DNA from 2 places in the Serratia sp. TSA_198.1 genome. Region 2 is predicted to be linked to the other one. Evidence: predicted binding sites of a transcription regulator. Region 2 holds the regulator's gene; the other holds the start of a gene.
The links. The regulator PurR, encoded in region 2, represses purine synthesis genes. The targets are predictions, from matches to a motif close to CANGCAAACGTTTGCNTG.
Positions count from the first base shown of each region.

Region 1 (10,368 bases), 450 kb from region 2:
TGCGTCCAGCTCAAAATCCAAATCAATGTCGGTGATGCTGTAGTCTGGCGCGCGATAATCGTGGCGATACTTCGCCTGTGGCAGTTGTGTCATAAAAACCCTTTGACGTCTCAGTGAGTTACAGGTGCCAGGTTGTCATCATTGGCTTATTTCAGCTGCCGCAGAGGCGCGAAAATGTTGATGATCCTGATTGTAAATAAACTGTATCACAGCCACGAAAAAAGCCTAGAGATGCCGGAGTACTGGAACGGAGAAATCGGAGGTGGATCCTAATGTTGTCGCCGAAGGGCCCATGCCATCAGGCTCCTTCACCTGATGCAGAGCAAAAATCAGCATTTAATGCTAAAAGCCGCCTTTCATAACAGACCGGTCGATACTTCATCGTCATGGGCCATTGCCCCCGTTTCAACGCCGCTCCCAACCCTAAACCCCTGCCTGCAGAACGCCTCTCGGTGACAGAGGTTCCGGGGGTATAGTTAAGACATATCAGCTGCCTCGATGATATAATTGATAAATCTGGTTTAAGGACTCACGGCAATATGAAAGTAAAATATCTGATCTATTTTTTTACCTTTGCCCTGATGTCATCGTTCGCCATATTTATTTCCGATGAGCTGATTGAAGCCCATACCGACTATCGCGACAATCAACTTAACCTGTATAAGGTGAGTCGCGCCAAAGAGATCTCGGAAGCCTTTCAAGCCACCCTGTTGGCGCACCGTTTAAAACGTCTGAGTCTGGTTAATGCGGACATTACCCCGGCGCAATGGCAAGAGGCCGACAGCCTGGCGCGCGAAAAAATTGCCCTGTTCAAGCCGCATATCGACAGCAAGATTTCGCAACAGCTCGGTATACGGCAAAAAATCGCCGCGCTTTCCATGCTCGGCCTGATGGAACAATTGCTGGATAACGATAATCGACAGCTTTCATATGTTACCGATGCCAATGCCAATCTGTTTAATATCAACAGCGCCTACTACATTTCTCAGACCAGCAAAAGCTACTACCGTTATACCTACGATACCCGCATGATCGATGCCGACTCGTTTCTGTTTCTGGAAGCCGTGCGCCTGAATAACCGACTGAATATGTCCCTGACCGAATTAATCGATCAGGTCATTGACGTGAACACCAATCAGTTGGAGCGCAAAGACGCCTATCTGAAAGCCGTACAGCTCACCGGGGTGTTGAATGCACTAAGCACCCGGCTGATCTTTATGAAACTGACCTACAACGATGTACCCACCACCCTGCTGGTGAATGAGATGCTCCGCCAGCTTTCGAAAGGGCAGATCGACCGGATTACCCAAGGGCTGTATACCGCAATCGATAATCATACCCCCTACTCCGCCGATTTTATTTATCAGTACGTCAAAAATCTGAGTGAGCTTTCGCAACGGCTTTATCAACGCAGTTTTGAACTGGAAATCGCCGCATCACAGCATAAGATCTACACCAGCCAGACGGCTATTTATGGCTTGATTTCTCTCGGTGGTCTGATCGTGCTGTTTATTTTCCTGCCGACGCTGGTTTACTGTTCAAATATCAGCCGCTGGCTGACTAAAACGCATAATAATATTTTGCGGTTGTCGCGCGGCAATATGAACATCGACCGCAATGAGGTGTTTTACGGCCAGGAGTTAATCGCCATCAGCGACGCCATTAAACAGCTAAAACAGTATCAATTGGAAAAGGTGACGCTGGAAAATGAAAAACATCTGTTGATCCAAGAGCTGGAAGCCTCTTCGTTTCTTGATCCCCTGACCAATATCTATAACCGCCGCAAGTTCTTCCGTGAATGCGAATCCCTGGCAGCCCGCAGCTACCCGTTGGCCTTCTGTTTGATTGATATCGATAATTTCAAAAAACTGAATGACAGTTACGGGCATGATATCGGCGACCGTGCACTGGTGGCCTTCGGCAAATTGCTGCAGGACGCCTTCCGCTCCAGCGACATTTTTTGCCGCTATGGCGGTGAGGAGTTTGCCGTGATCCTCGGCAACTGCACGCTGGAGAATGCGCGAGAAATTATGTCTAAGCTACGCGAGCGCACCCACCAACTCACCCTAACCCTCGATGACGGGCAAACCGTGCGTTTCACGACCAGTTGCGGTATTGCCCAGGTGAACAGCCTCAGGCTGCTGCCGACGGCGATCAAACAGGCGGATGAAGCGCTCTATTTCTGCAAGAAAAACGGCAAGGACCGGATCAGCATCCACACGCCGACCGGTTTTATCTGAATTGTTGTTTAAAATAATTAACATTATAATTTCTATGACTAATTAGGCTAAGTCATTCACCTTACAGGCTTATCTGACTTTTCTGTCTGGAACCTGAAGGCAAGCCGGCATAAAGGCACGTTTAATCCTCGACCCGCTCCGGCGATTTGTGGTGTGATGCAGCTTCAATAACAGGATAATCCGGGTATACTCGCTCAACTTTTTTATGTCTATCCGGATTTGGACTCGCGCCTGACGAGGATGCAGTAACGCGCTATGACTCAATACGCTTCCCCGATTTTGACATCACTGCTTGATACTGACGCTTACAAGCTTCATATGCAGCAAGCCGTGTTCCATCGCTACCCCGCGATCAGCGTGGCGGCTGAATTTCGCTGTCGCGGTGATGAACTGCTGGGCGAATATGCCGACGAAATCCGTGCGCAAGTCGCTCTGATGAGCCAACTGGCGCTGACCGAGGCTGAGTTTGGCTATCTTTCAGGGTTGCCGTTCTTCCGTCAGGACTACCTGAACTGGTTGCGTGATTTCCGCTATGACCCGCAGCAGGTTCAGATCGACAATAGTGGCGGCAGACTGCATATCCGCATTACCGGCCCGTGGCGCGAAGTGATTTTGTGGGAAGTCCCCCTGCTGGCGGTGATCAGCGAAGTGGTGCACCGTCACCGCTCGCCGCAGATCACGCCGGACATGGCGGTAGCGCATCTGCGCAGCAAACTGGCGCAGTTTAAAGCCGTGAGCGCCGATGTGGATATCTCCCGCTTCAAACTGATGGATTTCGGCACCCGTCGCCGTTTCTCCAAAAGCGTGCAGCAGGCGATCGTCAGCACGCTGAAAAACGAATTCCCCTACCTGGTCGGTACCAGCAATTACGATCTGGCGCATCAACTCGGCCTGACGCCGGTAGGCACCCAGGCGCATGAATGGTTCCAGGCGCATCAACAGATAAGCCCGGTGTTGGCCAACAGTCAACGAGCGGCATTGCAGGCCTGGTTGGACGAGTACCCGGACCAACTCGGCATCGCGTTGACCGACTGCATCGCCATGGATGCCTTCCTGCGTGATTTCGGCCCGCAATTCGCGCCGCGTTATCAGGGGCTGCGCCATGACTCCGGCGACCCGTTTGAATGGGGTGAAAAAGCCATCGCGCATTACCAGAAGCTGGGCATCGATCCGATGAGCAAAACGCTGGTGTTCTCCGACAACCTGGATCTGGACAAGGCGCTGGCGCTTTATCGCCACTTCTATCAACGCATCGACCTGGTGTTCGGCATCGGCACGCGTTTGACCTGCGACATTCCGGGCGTAAAACCGCTGAATATCGTCATCAAACTGGTTGAATGCAAGGGCAAGCCAGTGGCTAAACTGTCCGACAGCCCGGGCAAAACCATCTGTCAGGATCAGGCCTTCGTGAAGGCCTTGCGCAAAGCCTTCGATCTGCCGCTGGTGAAAAAAGCCAGCTAAGCGGCCATGCGTTGCAAACGCTAAAAAGCCGGCTGAAAACTTCAGGCCGGCTTTTTTCTTCTTTAATAAGACGCTTTCCGCTGCCCCCTTTTCGCCCAGCCCCAAGAAATGTTGTTCCAATCCGGCGATTTCTGCTTGTGCTCTGCATCGCGGCAAGTAACATAGCACCATCCCCATATTGTTGGGTTTTAAGCTATTTCCAAATCAAATTATAAAGAGAGAAATTTATGAGCGTAGTGCCTGTAGTCGACGTACTGCAAGGTCGTGCTGCGGTTGACAGTGAAGTCACCGTACGCGGTTGGGTGCGTACCCGGAGAGATTCTAAAGCTGGTATCTCCTTCCTGGCCGTCTATGACGGTTCCTGCTTTGATCCGTTACAGGCCGTCGTTAATAATTCTCTGCCGAATTATCAGGATGAAGTGCTGCATCTGACTACCGGCTGCTCGATTGAAGTCACCGGCAAAGTCGTTGCCTCTCCGGGCGAAGGCCAGAGTTTCGAACTGCAAGCGACCGCCATCAAAGTGGTGGGCTGGGTTGACGATCCGGACACTTATCCGATGGCGGCCAAACGTCACAGCATCGAGTACCTGCGCGAGGTAGCTCACCTGCGTCCACGTACTAACCTGATCGGCGCCGTGGCCCGTGTGCGTCATACGCTGGCGCAGGCGATCCACCGTTTCTACCACGAGAACGGGTTCTTCTGGGTTTCCACCCCGCTGATCACCGCTTCCGATACCGAAGGCGCCGGCGAAATGTTCCGGGTTTCAACGCTGGATCTGGAAAATCTGCCGCGCACCGATAAAGGCGCGGTTGATTTCAGCCAGGACTTTTTCGGCAAAGAAGCTTTCCTGACCGTTTCCGGCCAGTTGAACGGCGAAACTTACGCCTGCGCGTTGTCGAAAGTGTATACCTTCGGCCCCACCTTCCGCGCAGAGAACTCCAACACCAGCCGCCACTTGGCTGAATTTTGGATGATCGAACCGGAAGTGGCGTTTGCCGACCTCGAAGACATCGCCGAACTGGCGGAAAAAATGCTGAAGTATGTGTTCCAGGCCGTGTTGAACGAGCGTATGGATGACATGCAGTTCTTCGCCGAGCGTGTGGACAAAGATGCGATTGAGCGTTTGAAGCGCTTTGTTTCTTCCGATTTCGCCCAGGTGGATTACACCGAAGCGGTGGAAATCCTGATCGCCTCCGGCCAAACCTTCGAAAACCCGGTATCCTGGGGCATCGACCTGTCTTCCGAGCATGAGCGCTATCTGGCCGAGAAACACTTTAAAGCGCCGGTGGTGGTGAAGAACTACCCGAAAGACATTAAAGCTTTCTATATGCGCATGAACGACGACGGCAAAACCGTTGCAGCCATGGACGTGCTGGCCCCAGGCATTGGCGAGATCATCGGCGGTGCCCAGCGTGAGGAACGTCTGGACGTCTTGGATCAGCGCCTGGATGCGATGGGCCTGAATAAAGAAGATTACTGGTGGTATCGTGATCTGCGTCGTTACGGCACCGTTCCTCATGCCGGTTTCGGTTTAGGCTTTGAGCGTTTAATCGCCTATGTGACCGGCGTGCAAAACGTGCGCGATGTCATTCCGTTCCCACGCACTCCGCGTAACGCAAGCTTTTAATTAATCAGTCTAAACATTTCCAAATAATTTAGTTACAAAACCAAGGCCAGCTTTGCTGGCCTTTCGCATTTTCTAATATTGACCCGCGTCACAAAGTTCCCTTAATATTACATTTTGTTACACATACTTTCCTTTTGAAACCTCATTAGTACATTGGTAGCATTTTCGTTCTAGATTAACCCGCCCACGAATGGAACACTGCGTGCAGACACAGGACGACACCAATCTATCTACAATAGTTCCAAAAGAATTATTGGCGGCAGTGGCAAAGGTGTCCGAATAACACCAATGAGGGTAATAATGATGAAGCGCAACATTCTTGCAGTGGTAATCCCGGCTCTGTTAGCTGCTGGTGCAGCAAACGCAGCTGAAATCTACAACAAAGACGGCAACAAGCTGGATCTGTACGGCAAAGTTGACGGTCTGCACTACTTCTCCGACGACAAAGGCAATGACGGCGACCAGACCTATGTTCGTTTCGGCTTCAAAGGTGAAACCCAGATTACTGACCAACTGACCGGTTACGGCCAGTGGGAATACAACGTTCAGGCTAACCACGCTGAATCTCAAGGCACCGAAGGCACCAAGACTCGTCTGGGCTTCGCAGGTCTGAAATTTGCTGACTACGGTTCATTCGACTACGGCCGTAACTACGGCGTACTGTACGACGTGGAAGGCTGGACAGATATGCTGCCAGAGTTCGGCGGCGATACTTACACCTACACCGACAACTTCATGACCGGCCGTACCAACGGCGTTGCTACTTATCGTAACAACAACTTCTTCGGTCTGGTTGACGGTCTGAATTTCGCTGTTCAGTACCAGGGTAAAAACGAAAACGACGGCCGCGCTCTGAAGAAACAAAACGGCGACGGTTGGGGCTTGTCTTCTACTTATGACATCGGCGAAGGCGTAAGCTTCGGTGCTGCATACGCGTCTTCTGACCGTACTGACAAGCAAACCAACAACTCCACTGCTGGCGGCGACAAAGCTGACGCATGGACCGTTGGTGCTAAATACGACGCGAACAACGTCTACCTGGCAACCATGTACTCCGAAACCCGTAACATGACGCCATACGGTGATTTCGATGCCGGTATTGCTAACAAAACACAGAACTTCGAAGTGACTGCACAGTACCAGTTCGACTTCGGCCTGCGTCCAGAAGTGTCTTACCTGCAGTCTAAAGGTAAAAACCTGGCTGGCCGTACCGCACATGGTTCTAGCTTCGGCGGCGGCGATGCCGACCTGGTTAAATATGTTTCTGTTGGTACCACTTACTACTTCAACAAAAACATGTCCACCTATGTTGATTACAAAATCAACCTGCTGGACGACAACGAGTTCACTAAAGCCACTGGCACCGCTACCGATGATATCGTAGGTGTTGGTCTGGTTTACCAGTTCTAAGTTGTCATACTTAACGGCGGTTCACCGCCGTATGAGCTAAAAACAGGGCTTCGGCCCTGTTTTTGTTTTTGTGCCGCGAGTAACTTTTTATTCTGCCAACGCCCCCTTCTCCCTCATTTTTTATGCTGAACCTGCCCCCTTCACAAGATCGATGTGTTTTTCTCGCAAACGGTTGGCAAAGCGCATAACTGGCGCTACCCTGATGCCTCTGTCTGCTTAACTCCGAGCCATGGAAGCACCTGACATGTTTGAAAAAATCACTGCTGCACCCGCCGACCCAATCCTGGGTCTGACCGACATTTTCCGCGCGGACGCCCGCCCTAATAAGATCAACTTAGGGATTGGTGTTTACAAAGATGAAACCGGCAAAACCCCGGTACTGACCAGCGTGAAAAAAGCTGAGCAATATCTGCTGGAAAATGAAACCACCAAAAACTATCTCGGCATTGAAGGCATCCCGGCATTCGCCACCTGCACGCAAGAGCTGCTGTTTGGCAAACAAAGCCCAATCATCGCCGACAAGCGTGCACGCACTGCGCAAACGCCCGGTGGTACCGGCGGCCTGCGTGTGGCAGCAGACTTTATCGCCAACCAGACCACCGCAAAACGCATCTGGATCAGCAACCCAAGCTGGCCGAACCACAAAAACGTGTTCAGCGCCGTTGGTCTGGAAGTCCTGGAATACGCCTACTACGATGCCGCCAACCATTCGCTGGATTTCGATGGCCTGCTGAACAGCCTGAAACAGGCTCAGGCCGGCGATGTGGTGCTGTTCCACGGCTGCTGCCATAACCCGACCGGCATCGACCCTACCGCCGAGCAGTGGGCCCAATTGGCTGAGCTGTCCGTCGCCAACGGCTGGTTGCCATTGTTCGACTTCGCCTACCAGGGCTTTGCGAAGGGATTGGAAGAAGATGCACAGGGCCTGCGTATTTTCGCCGCCAAGCATCAGGAACTGATCGTCGCCAGTTCGTACTCGAAGAACTTCGGCCTGTACAATGAACGCGTCGGTGCCTGCACGATCGTAGCCGCCGATGCGGAAACCGCAGATCGCGCGTTCAGCCAGGTGAAAGCCGCTATTCGTGCCAACTACTCCAACCCACCGTCGCACGGCGCCGCCGTCGTGGCGACCATCCTGGGCGACGATGCACTGCGTGCCTTGTGGGAACAGGAACTGACCGATATGCGTCAGCGTATCCATCGCATGCGTCAGTTGTTCGTCAATACGCTGCAAGAGAAAGGCGCAGAACAGGACTTCAGCTTTATCATCAACCAGAACGGTATGTTCTCGTTCAGCGGGTTGAGTAAAGAGCAGGTGCTGCGCCTGCGCGAAGAGTTTGGCGTTTATGCCGTCAACTCCGGTCGCGTTAACGTTGCGGGCATGACGCCGGACAATATGGCGCCGCTGTGCGAGGCCATCGTCGCCGTGCTGTAACCCATTGCAATGCAAATAGCAAAAGGGGCGCTCAAAGCGCCCCTTAGTTATTTCTGCCGGGAAATAACCTTACCAGATAGCCGGCTCTTCACGCAGGAACGGGTTAGTTTCACGCTCTTGGCCAAAAGTGGACATTGGCCCATGACCTGGGATAAACGCCATGTCATCGCCCTGCGGCAACAGCTTGGTACGAATAGAGTTAATCAGCGCCTGATGATCGCCACGCGGGAAATCGCTGCGCCCGACACCGCCGTTAAACAGCACGTCGCCCACCAACGCCAGCCGCGCCTTTTCATTAATAAAGACGATATGGCCAGGGGTATGGCCAGGGCAATGCAACACGTTGAACGTCATCTCGCCCACCTGCACCTTGTCGCCTTCTTGCAGCCATTGGGTCGGCATCAGCGGCGCACACTCTTCCAGCCCAAACATCCGGCTCTGTGCCGGCAGACCGTCCAGCCAGAAAGCGTCTTCCTTATCCGGGCCGTAAATCGGCACCTGATAATGCTCAGCCAGTTCCGCCGCGGCACCTACGTGATCGAGATGGCCGTGCGTCAGCAGGATCTGCGTGATCGTCACGCCCTGCTTCGCCACTTCGGCCTTCAATTTTTCTGCCTCGCCGCCGGGATCGACCAATGCCGCCTGCTGCGTGCTCTCACACCAGATCAGGCTACAATTTTGACTGAAGGCGGTAACGGGAATAATTTGGTATTTCATAAGGCTCCAACGACAACAGCGCCACACCCTCGCGGGCTGGCGCTATTCACTATGGTGCACAGCGACTACCAGGTCCGCACCGGGCCGGTATCGATGTGTACAAAGTTGCTACGTGGGTAATATCCTACACCACCACCGCGCATTTTTAACGCCGCTTTACGGATATTACTCAATTGGATGCCTTCGATATGGAAGTCCATCGCCTGACCTTTGGTGTGATAGCTGTGCTTGGCCACACCGCGGCTGCGCTCACGCAGCTCATTGTTGGTATCCAGGGAGCGGTAACCTGAAACCAACTGCACCGGCTTGTTGGTACCCAACAGACCTTGCAGACGGTAGAGCTGATCAAACAGGCGGGGATCGATCGGCTTAATCTTGTTGGCGCGATAATCACGGAAAAGATGATTAAGACGAACCAGCTCGTCTTTATTATACCCCTTCCCGTCAAAGAATTCGGCCTTCAACGTTTCGCCCGTATGCATGTTATTTACGACCAGAATGCGTGGGCGTGAAGTAGAAAGACTGGCAAAAGCCTGCCCTGGAAGCAGGGCTATACCCATGGCGGCGCTACCTAACGCCAGCCATTTGCGGCGATGATGATCAATTTTGTCCATGTTTCTGTTAAACCCGGCAAGAATATCAAAATATATGCACAAAACAGCGCACTGCCCGAACCATAACCGCCCACACAGCCTGAGTCAACCCGTGATGTCCCGCGGTTTGCAGGCCCCCACTGAATGAGTGCCTGCATCATGATCCGATATTCAGACCGTTATTTATTTATAATTACTGCATTTATTGCATTAATTTTTCGGCCTGAGCCAAAATTTGTGCACCCGATCTCACCGTATCATCGTAATTGTAAATATCTGTACGAAATTGTGGCTTTCCATCATCAGAAACCCAGGCGGTTAAATAATACAATTTAACCGGAATATGCTGACGTATATTTACGTAGGTGGTATTTCCCCCTTTAAGGGTGGAGGAAACGCGGGTATTGTTCCAGCCGGCATCTTGCAGCAGCATATTAGCCAAATCAGATGCCTTGTTAACGCGCACGCAGCCGGAACTCAGGGCACGAATATCTTTCTGGAACAGATTGTGGTTCGGCGTATCGTGCAGATAGATAGCATCCGAGCTCGGCATGTTGAATTTGAAACGCCCCAGCGAGTTGGTGGCGCCCGGTGCCTGACGAATGCGGTATGGGAAATTACGCGCAGACACCATGTTCCAGTCAATCATCGCCGGGTTGATGACTTCAGCGTCATTGCTCCAGCCGGAAAGCACGGTATAGCCGTGTTTCTGGAAATAGCTGCCGTCACGCATTGCCTTTGGCACAATATCTTCGCGTACCAGCGTAGTCGGCACATTCCACGGCGGGTTGACCACGACGTTGTTCAGCGCACTGTTCATCAGCGGCGTCTTGCGGCTAGGCCGACCGACGATAACCCGTGAGGAAAGCACTTCATTGCCGTTC
Region 1 is NZ_JBQZFP010000001.1:1,501,770-1,512,137, forward strand. Features, by position in the region: gene pepN (aminopeptidase N) at 1-93, opposite strand, end outside; gene ACUTSW_RS07265 (GGDEF domain-containing protein) at 540-2,240, shown strand; gene pncB (nicotinate phosphoribosyltransferase) at 2,496-3,701, shown strand; gene asnS (asparagine--tRNA ligase) at 3,929-5,329, shown strand; gene ompC (porin OmpC) at 5,630-6,739, shown strand; gene ACUTSW_RS07285 (amino acid aminotransferase) at 6,984-8,174, shown strand; gene ACUTSW_RS07290 (MBL fold metallo-hydrolase) at 8,244-8,891, opposite strand; gene ACUTSW_RS07295 (YcbK family protein) at 8,957-9,505, opposite strand; gene ldtD (L,D-transpeptidase) at 9,687-10,368, opposite strand, start outside.
Region 1: the regulator PurR is predicted to act here: its motif matches at 6,901-6,918, upstream of ACUTSW_RS07285 (amino acid aminotransferase).

Region 2 (10,368 bases):
CCGACGGAGACAATGCGATCAAACTGCTGGTGCAGATCGCGGTAGTCCTTCAGCAGAATTTCAACGTCCAGCCCGGCGCAGCGCTCCTGCGCCAGCTTTTGCTGTTCGGCGGAAATGGTTACGCCCACGACGGAAACGCCATAGTTTTTCGCCGCAAAGGCGGAAAGGCCGCCCCAACCGCAGCCGATATCCAGTAATTTCATCCCCGGTTGCAACTGCAGTTTCTCGCAAATCATTCGCAGCTTGGCTTCCTGCGCTTGCTCCAGCGTGGTTGCCTCTTTCCAATAGGCGCAGGAATATTGCATATAGGGATCGAGCATCAGCGTAAACAGATCGTTTCCCAGATCGTAATGCTCTTTGCCGACAATCCAGGCTCGTTTCTTCGATTGCAAATTGATTAATCGCGCGGCGGCAATTCGCAGGATATCTTTCACATGGTGGGGGAGTTTCTTTTCCAGGCCTGCGCCGACTACGTGTTGAAAGAATATATCCAGCCGTTCGCATTCCCACCAGCCATCCATATAGCTTTCGCCCAGGCCGAGAGAACCTTCCCGCAACACGCGTTTAAAAAAATCAGGATTTTTAATCTGAATATCGAAAGGACGTGAGCCGTTTATTTCTATACCGGCCATACTGAGCATTTCATGAGCGATACGGTACCATGGGTTGTCCTGAATGCTCACATCTTCTATACACGATGAACTCATAGCTTCTCCATCACCTTCTTCTGACTTATGACCCGCCAGAAAATAGCTTAGACAATTTCTGCGGGCGCATATGTATACCTACGGTGGAAAGTCACCGTGGCGTCTGATATCCGACTATGAACAGAGGAAAATTTTAAGAAGGCTCCAGCGCAATAGGCGCGGATAAACAATCCTTAAAAAAGTGTGACGCCATACGCGTACACAACAGCTACTTGTGATAATAAGACTATAAAAGTGTTATTTTAAAAGGTCGTTTTGAGTATAGGCTTGCCGAGGCGCTTACTCAACCGTAAATCGCACTCGGCAAAAATATTCTTTAAGTGATTATTAGTACAGGTAATTATGACGCAGAGTTAGCATGTTCCTGTCGTACTGCCTGCGAATTATCGATCACTTTTCCCCGTTGCAACATATACCCCAACGCGGCCAATACCACCGTTGAAACCATCACCGTTACCGTCGCCAACAGCGGTTGGGCTATAAAGGCCGAAACCAATAGGCTCGCGACAAAGCACAGGCCCAATTGCAGGGTATTTTGCAGCGCTGCGGCTTTGCCTGTGCCTTCCGGGAACGGCATCAACGCATTCGCCACTACGATCGGGTAGCAGGCTCCGTTGACCAGCGCCATCAGGCAGAATGGAATCAGCAACGTGGTGAGCGTGGGCTCGGTCAATGTCGCCACCAGATATAACGCCACCATGCTGATGCCATAACCTACCAGCAGCCAAGGCAGCAGGGTGTTGCCATTCATGCGGTTTAACGCCGTACGGCAACCGTAACCGCCCAATAAGAAAGCCAGCGTCTGCGGGACATAGCTCAGGCCAATATCATTGGGGCTGTAACCCATATCGCCAAGAATAAACGGCGAACCGGTGAGCCAGGCAAAAAAACCGGCAGAGCAGGCGGCAAAAATGGTGACGTTACCGCTGAATACCGGCGACTTCAGCAGTTGGAAGAAACTCAGGGTGTTTTTGGGCTGGGCAGATGGCGCGCTTTTGGCGCTTTCCTTCAGTAACAGCGTCGGCAGCAGCAAAATGACGGTGATACCCAGCAGCACGGCGAAAATTGCCCGCCATCCCATGTGGTTCAACAACCAGGCGCCGACCAACGGTGCCAGCGCAGGCGAAAGTGCTACCAGCGGCATAATGGTGGCGAATACGCGGTTGGCTTTGCCTTCACGGTAGCGGTCAATGACCAGTGCCTGCCAGGTGACGGCGGCTGAACACACACCGATCGCCTGGATAAAGCGCAGCGACCACAGTTGGACGGCATTTTGCACCCACAGCATGCCGAGGCAGCCCAGAGCAAACAGCGCCAGGCCAATCAGCAGAACGGGTTTGCGGCCCAAATTATCGGAGAGCGGCCCCCAGAGCAGTTGAGCAAAGGCAAAACCGGCCAGGAAAATGCTAAGGCTGGCGCTGATTGCGCCGGCGGAAATTTGCAGATCTTGCTGCATAGCGCCAAAGGCGGGCAGATACATGTCGGTGGCCAGGTAACCCAGCATGCTCAGGCCGGCAAGATAGAACATAAAACCAAAGGAATTTCGCATGGTATTTCTCATTAATATTTTATTGTCGCAGGTTTTTAGCGCCGGCAAGTGTATCCGGCTGGATCTCTGCTTGTGAAACGGTAATATTTGCGAAGTGCTGTTAAAAAAATTGAAGGCAAAAATCATGTGGTCTGAATATTCGCTTGATGTCGTGGACGCGGTCGCCCGCACCGGCAGCTTCAGCGCGGCGGCGCAGGAACTGCACCGGGTACCTTCGGCGGTTAGCTATACTGTGCGGCAACTAGAACAATGGTTGGCGGTACCGCTATTTGAACGGCGTCATCGCGATGTAGAACTGACGCTGGCTGGCACGCTGTTTATTCAGGAAGCGCGCGGTGTCATCAAAAAAATGCTCGACACTCGCAGGCAGTGCCAGCAGGTGGCCAATGGTTGGCGTGGCCAATTAAAAATTGCGGTGGATATCATCGTCAAACCGCAGCGCTGCCGTCAGCTGGTGCTGGATTTTTACCGTCAATTCCCCGATGTGGAGCTGTTGGTCCAACCCGAAGTGTTTAACGGCGTATGGGATGCGCTGGTGGATGGCCGCGCCGATATGGCGATCGGCGCTACGCGGGCGGTGCCGGTTGGCGGTGGTTTCGCCTTTCGCGACATGGGCGACATGCGTTGGTTGTGTGTCGCCAGCCCCCAGCATCCCTTGGCGGGGTTGGATGGCCTGCTAAACGATGATCAGCTCCGGCCTTTCCCTTCGCTGTGTCTGGAGGATACGTCACGCAATTTGCCCAAGCGGGTCACCTGGACGCTGGACAATCAACGGCGGCTGGTGGTGCCGGATTGGGCCTCTGCGGTGGATTGCCTGTGCGCCGGATTGTGCGTCGGCATGATGCCTGCGCATCAGGTATTGCCGTTGGTACAGCGTGGTGAATTGGTGGCGCTGCAACTGCAACAGCCATTTCCCGCCAGCCCATGCTGCCTGACCTGGCAGCAGAATACCCCATCGCCGGCGATGGCCTGGCTGCTGGATTACCTGGGGGACAGTGAAACCTTGAATCAGGAATGGTTAAGCGAAGTGACGCCGGAAGCCGCTTTGGCTCCCGGCGTTGGCGACTAGCGGCGGTAATCGATGAAGGGACCGTCGGCGACCGAGCGGCGTTCAACCAGCTTCGGATGTACCTCAATGACTTGCGACTCTTCACGCTTGCTGATGATGCGATCCAGCAGCATGGTGAACGCCATCTCGCCCAAACGCTCTTTGGGCTGATGGATGGTCGTCAGTGCCGGCGTGAAATAGCGGGCGTTGCGCACATTATCGTAACCAATAACGGAAATATCCTGCGGTACGCGCAACCCCAGCTCATCAGCGGCGCAAATAGCGCCCATTGCCATAATGTCGCCGCCGCAGAATACCGCCGTTGGGCGCTGTTTCTGCGATAATATCTGGTGCATGGCTTTGTAGCCGGATTCCGGTTCGAAGTCACCTTGTACAATCCACTCGTCGCGCACCTCGATATTGGCTTCTTCCATGGCTTTTAAAAAGCCCTGATGGCGGCCGCCGCCGGTATTGCGCGCTAATTGGCCCGGAATGGCGCCAATCTCACGGTGGCCACGCTCGATCAGATAGCGGCCGGCCAGATAACCGCCTTCGAAGGCGTTGTCGATAATAGTATCGGTAAAATCACCGCGTGCTGCGCCCCAGTCCATGACCACCATCGGGATGTTACGGTAATCTTCCAGCATCCCCAGCAATTGATCCGGGTATTCAGAGCACATCACCAGCAGGCCATCGACGCGTTTTTGCGCCAGCATCGCCAGATAAGCGCGTTGCTTGTCCAGGTTATTGTGCGAGTTACACAGGATCAGCGTATAGCCTTTGCTGTAGCAGCTGTTTTCCACCGCCTCGATCACTTCGGCGAAATAGGGCGCTTCGCTGGAGGTAGCCAGCAGACCGATAGATTTGGTGTGATTGACTTTCAGGCTGCGCGCCACGGCGCTGGGAGAATAGTGCAGCTCTTTGATCGCGGCCGCGACGGCCGCTTTAGTCTCTTCGGCGACGAAACGAGTCTTATTGATGACGTGCGAAACGGTGGTGGTGGAAACGCCAGCGCGTTTGGCCACATCTTTAATCGTTGCCATGTAAAGAATGACTCCTGAACTCACATGTTGCAGCATGTAAGTGTGATGTTAATCGTTTGCCTGCGTAGATCCTTCTTCCAAATAAGCGAAGCTGAGTTTTTAGTGTATTGAAGTCGTCAGCGTTTGGTCAGGAGGGGCATTTTTGCCGGTACGCAGTTGTGAACTGCGAATTTTGTCCCATATTGAGCCAAAGTGGAAGAGGTAATCAGTATTATAAACCGGGAAATGATAACAAGATTTTATTGTCTAACTGTGGGAAAATGGTTTGACGCATTAATTGTGTGCCTTTTATCCTTGGGATAACCCGTCTGAAAAGGAGTTGTAATGGATACCGATCTGAAAATGTCACTGTTCACCACTGTGTGCGCGCTGGCCGTTATTATTGCTTTTAGCTTCACCGCGGCGTTGAACTGATCCCTGGTTGTCACACAGGCGCAGTTCACTGCGCCTGTCCGCATTTTCCCACCGCTACGTCAGATTTTTCCACAAGTGCCCCGTTCACCCACACCCGGATGTTTTCCATGCGGCTTCGCGAAACCGCGGTCTGAGAGCGACTAAAAGGCCTAAGATCAGAACGCTTGCGGTAGGCGGTGAGGCGTGCGGCTGGGGGGACCAGCCGCGGAGGCGATTATCGAATGGTTTTCGGTGTTACCACACGGCGGGCGCCAATGTAGTGGTTTTGCCAGTAGTCGTTGTCCAACTGGCTGATACGGATTTCCTCACCGGTACGCGGTGACTGAATGAATTTGCCGTTGCCCAGATAGACGCCGACGTGATCGGCCACGCCACGGTTGTTGATGCGGAAGAACACCAGGTCACCGCTTTCCAGCTCGTTTTTCTTGATCGGCGCCGCGTCGCGCAGGTGGTACATCTCGTTGGCAGTACGCGGCATCTTGATTTTCACTACGTCTTTATAGGCGTAATAAATCAGTCCGCTACAGTCAAAACCGGTTCTTGGCGAAGTGCCGCCCCAGCGATAAGGTTTGCCCATTTGATCCATCAGCTTGGCCATTGCGGTTTGCTTGGCGTGCTGATAGCGCTTTTTGTGCGCCGGGCTGAGTTTCAGCGGTTTTTCGTCGCGAGCCAATTTGGCGGTGGCCATGCCGGGTTCCCGGTGGCGACCATAACCTTTTTTGTAACCCTTTTTCGGTGGGGTCACTTTGATTTTGGCTATTTTCTGGGTTTGGTGTTTCGATTTTGCGCTGACGATCTTTTTAGCGGTTTTTTCTGTTTTGGCTTTGGAAACCTTGGCTGTTTTTGGCGGAGCAGTGACTTTCACTTTTTTGCTGGCCTTTGCCGCTTTCTTTTTCTTGCGGTCATCCGGCCGTGCTTCATTAACGTGGCTCTTGCGCTGCTCGGCGGCAATACGCGCCTGTGGCGCAGCGTGCGCCAGATTTAAGAATAGCTGTGTAAACAACAGCACAAAAAGCGTAAGAATTAAACGCATGTCGACGTTACCAACCTTGGCCCCGGAACAGATATCGAAAGAATGACAGTATTCCCCAATTTCGCCATATAAAACAGCGAAGAACTCATAAATGATAATCCATATTGTGAGAAAACGTTAACAGCATTTTTTTTGCCGAAAAATCAATCCGTTGGTGTGTAAAAAATCACCTTTGGCCGCTGTTGGTATTATTAAAGGGGTACCAGGAGGCGGAAAAATATATTAGTGAAATGGTCGGATTAAAAATGTTATTCTGAGCGTATGTTTTAACCGGAATGGCCTTTGCCGGTAAGATGCGATTGGCAACGGGGAATACCCTTGCAAAAGATGGCGTTTTCTTGCGACTGTTCCAGCCGCTACAATAGCCAGTGTGATGCATGTTGTAGCCATGAGATGTGGCTTGAGGAAGCAATAAATGACGACGATTGAAAAAATTCAGCAGCAGATCGGTGAGAACCCAATTCTGCTGTACATGAAAGGTTCACCGAAATTGCCAAACTGCGGTTTCTCTGCGCAAGCGGTGCAGGCGCTGTCTGCTTGTGGCGAACGCTTTGCCTACGTTGATATTCTGCAGAATCCGGACATCCGCTCCGAGTTGCCGAAATACGCCAACTGGCCGACTTTCCCGCAGCTGTGGGTCGACGGTGAGCTGGTAGGCGGCTGTGATATCATTATCGAAATGTATCAGCGCGGCGAACTGCAACAGCTGATCAAAGAAACGGCAGCGAAGTACAAAGAGCAAGAAGACCAGCAGCCATAACGGCTCGGGTTTATTGCAAGAAGACATCGGGCGGCGCCAGTGCAAACTGGGCCGCCCGATTTATTTGCGGTTCAGTCAGTATCACCGATGGCCAGCGGCCATCCGCCAAGGCGTTTCCAGCGGTTAACCAGCTCGCAGAACAGTTGAGCGGTTTGTTCGGTGTCGTACAGGGCCGAATGCGCCTGGGTGCTGTCGAACGGAATATTGGCGGCAATACAGGCTTTGGCCAACACGGTTTGCCCCAACACCAGCCCGCTTAGCGCGGCAGTGTCAAAGGTGGCGAACGGGTGGAAAGGGTTGCGCTTCAGGCTTGCGCGTTCTGCTGCGGCCATCAGGAAACTGTGATCAAAGTTGGCGTTGTGCGCCACGATAATCGCCCGGTTGCAGCCACGGTCCTTGATGCCTTTGCGTACCGCTTTAAAAATGGCGTGTAACGCATCGTATTCACTGACTGCACCGCGCAACGGGTTATGCGGGTCGATACCGTTGAATGCCAGCGCTTCCGGTTGCAGGTTGGCGCCTTCAAAAGGTTCAACGTGAAAGTGCAGGGTTTCATCCTGCTGCAACCAGCCTTCTTCGTCCATTTTTAACGTAACGGCGGCAATCTCCAGCAGCGCGTCGGTTTTGGCATTAAATCCAGCGGTTTCTATATCTATCACTACGGGATAAAACCCACGAAAACGGCCACTCAGGGCGTTAAGATCACTTTTTTCGGCCATCAGTTTCTTATCTTCATCGAATGCAGCGCGCATTATGGCAAATTTTACGCCCGGTTGCAGGCGGTATCGCAGGCATAACAAGAAGGGCGCTGAAAGCGCGCCTCATCGGTCTCAGTGGCCGAGGCCCTGACCGGCGTGTTTGTTCTCGATCAGTTCGATCTTATAACCGTCCGGATCTTCAACAAAGGCGATAATCGTGGTGCCGCCCTTGACCGGCCCGGCTTCACGGCTCACTTTGCCGCCGGCGTGGCGAATGCTGTCGCAGGTGGCGGCCACATCGTCGACGCCCAACGCCAGATGGCCGAATGCGGTGCCCATCTCGTAGCTGTCGGTGCCCCAGTTGTAGGTCAGCTCAATCACCGCGCCTTCGCTTTCATCGGTATAACCGACAAATGCCAACGAGTATTTGTATTCTGGGTTCTCGCTGGTGCGCAGCAGGCGCATGCCTAATACCTTGGTATAGAAGTCGATGGAGCGTTGCAGGTCACCGACGCGGATCATGGTATGGAGTAAGCGCATAATTCCTCTGATTGGATGTGCCGTCGTCAACGGCGAATGGATCTTAGCGAAACTCAGTATAGCGTTGCCGTATAAGGGATTTCAATTTATCGACATGGCTAAAGCATGAGAATAAAGGTGACAATGTCACCTATGCATCGGCTATTCTGATGATAACCGCACAGTATGCTGTCGTTCGAATCAGGGAAATAAGTACTATTAGCCACCTCAAGGGGGGCGAGGTCTGATAGCGGGCCAGGGTTGGATCGCGTCAATTGATAAATTTGGGTCTGGTTAGGGTTTTACCGGTACGAAGTCATCGCTCTTGCCGAAGGAGGCCATCAATGGATGAAATGCTGATTCTGGTTGATGCCGATGATAATTCCATCGGCTCGCAAACAAAAACGCGGATACATCAGCAGGGGTTGTTGCACCGAGCGTTTTCAATTTTTATCTTCGATAGCAAGGGCCGTTTACTACTGCAACAGCGAGCTTTCAGTAAATATCATTCGGCTGGGTTATGGACCAACAGTTGCTGTGGCCACCCGCGCTGGGGAGAGGCGACGGCAGCAGCGGCGCAGCGTCGGTTACAGGAGGAGATGGGGTTCAGCAGCGAGTTGCAGCAGGTCTCCAGCTTCATTTATCGGTCAGAGGTGCCGGGCGACTTAATTGAGCACGAGTTCGATCATATCTACGTGGGATTATTTGATGGCGAGCCTCAGGGGGATCCTGCCGAAGCCCATAGCTGGCTGTGGATGGATATTCAGCAATTAACTGATGAGATAAAACGGAGCCCAGATAAATTTACCGTTTGGTTTCGGGAAATAATGAATACTGTCGATGCCAACGAGATCGCGCGTTGGGCGACGTTGGCGACTCATTAATTGCATTCGCGTTGTACGACAAGAGCCGTCTTTACCCGTCCCAACGGCTTTACCGATAAAACAGCAAAAAGCCCGCCGGCATTCGTTCACCGGCAGGCTTTTTATCTTACTTACAGCGTCGGATAATCGGTGTAACCCTCGGCGCCGCCGCCGTAGAAGGTTTCCGCCTGCGGCTCGTTCAGCGGTGCGTTCTGTTTGAAGCGCTCGACCAGATCCGAGTTGGCGATGTAGCTGCGGCCAAAGGCCACCGCATCGATAAAGCCTTTGTTGATCAGCTCTTCGGCTTTCTCGGCGGTGTAGGCGCCTGCGCCGACAATTACCCCTTTAAAGCGGGCACGCACTGAATCGCGGAAGGCGTTGGAATACGGTTTGCCGCCTGCCCAGTCCGGTTCGGAAATGTGCAGGAAAGCGATGTTGCGCTTATTCAACTCTTCGACCAGATACAGCGCCGCTTCTTCCTGATCTTCACCGTTATCCAGACCATTGAACGGGCCCAACGGCGAAATGCGGATGCCGATATGCTCTGAACCCCATTCAGCGATGGTCGCGTCGACCACTTCCAACGTCAGACGTGTGCGGTTTTCGATGCTGCCGCCGTACTGATCGGTGCGCTGGTTGGAGGCAGGGGACATGAACTGGTGCAGCAGATAACCGTGGGCCGCGTGCAGTTCGATAAAGTCGAAACCGGCCTCACGCGCATTGGCGCTTGCCTGGCGGAAATCGTTAATGATGCCTGGGATCTCTTCGGTTTCCAGCGCACGCGGGGTCGAGGTTGGAACCCGCACCCAGGCACCGGTTTCGTCACGCACGGTGGTGCGGGTGTCGGCATTGATCGCGGAAGGGGCTACCGGTGCCTGTTGGCCCGGTTGCAGGCTGTTGTGGGAGATACGGCCCACATGCCACAACTGAACGGCGATATGGCCGTTTTTATCGTGTACGGCCTGGGTGATCTTTTTCCACGCGGCGATCTGCTCTGGGGTATGCAGCCCCGGAGCGCCGGCATAGCCTTTCGCCTGGAAAGAAATCTGGGTGGCTTCGGTCACGATCAGACCGGCGCTGGCGCGCTGGGCATAATATTCGGCCATCAACGGAGTAGGAATATCGCCAGGCTCAATGCTTCGAAGACGCGTCAGCGGGGCCATAAACACGCGGTTTGGCAAAGTTGCAGAGCCAACCTTCAGCGGGGAGAACAATTTTTCAATCTTCATAGTGCATCCTATATTAATAGACCGGTCGACTAGTAATGGCTAACTAACTGCCCAACAGAGTAATTTTTCGGTAAAGCTCGGGTGTTGCGTTTACGGCTGCGGCGGGCGCAACAGCAATTCAATACTTTCCAGCGCGCTGGTCAGCGGGGCGACCGAACGGCGGATTTTGGCGCGCAGCGAGGCGCCAAGCCACAGTGAGTACAGCGTTTCTGCGGTGGCCGCCGGGCTCATGGCTATCGACAGCGATCCTTCGCGGATACCGCGCTCGATGGCATCCTGCAGGTGGCCAATAACCCGTGCGGTGCCGATCTCCAACGCGTGGCGCATGGGTTCCGACAGGTCGCTCACTTCGGCAGAGAGTTTCACCGCCAAACAGGCGTTATGGCATTCGCTGCGGCAATGGAAGCTGATCGCCTGGGCGTAATAGCTCAGCAACTGGTGGCGAGCGTCGCTTTTATCGTCGCTAAACAGCCGTTGCATTTCAGTATCGTAGTGTTCGAAATAA
Region 2 is NZ_JBQZFP010000001.1:1,054,862-1,065,229, reverse strand. Features, by position in the region: gene cfa (cyclopropane fatty acyl phospholipid synthase) at 1-707, opposite strand, end outside; gene punC (purine nucleoside transporter PunC) at 1,048-2,256, opposite strand; gene punR (DNA-binding transcriptional activator PunR) at 2,381-3,325, shown strand; gene purR (HTH-type transcriptional repressor PurR) at 3,322-4,347, opposite strand; gene cydH (cytochrome bd-I oxidase subunit CydH) at 4,672-4,761, shown strand; gene ACUTSW_RS04935 (C40 family peptidase) at 4,976-5,794, opposite strand; gene ACUTSW_RS04930 (Grx4 family monothiol glutaredoxin) at 6,210-6,554, shown strand; gene rnt (ribonuclease T) at 6,626-7,306, opposite strand; gene gloA (lactoylglutathione lyase) at 7,385-7,792, opposite strand; gene idi (isopentenyl-diphosphate Delta-isomerase) at 8,116-8,655, shown strand; gene ACUTSW_RS04910 (alkene reductase) at 8,766-9,863, opposite strand; gene ACUTSW_RS04905 (TetR/AcrR family transcriptional regulator) at 9,954-10,368, opposite strand, start outside.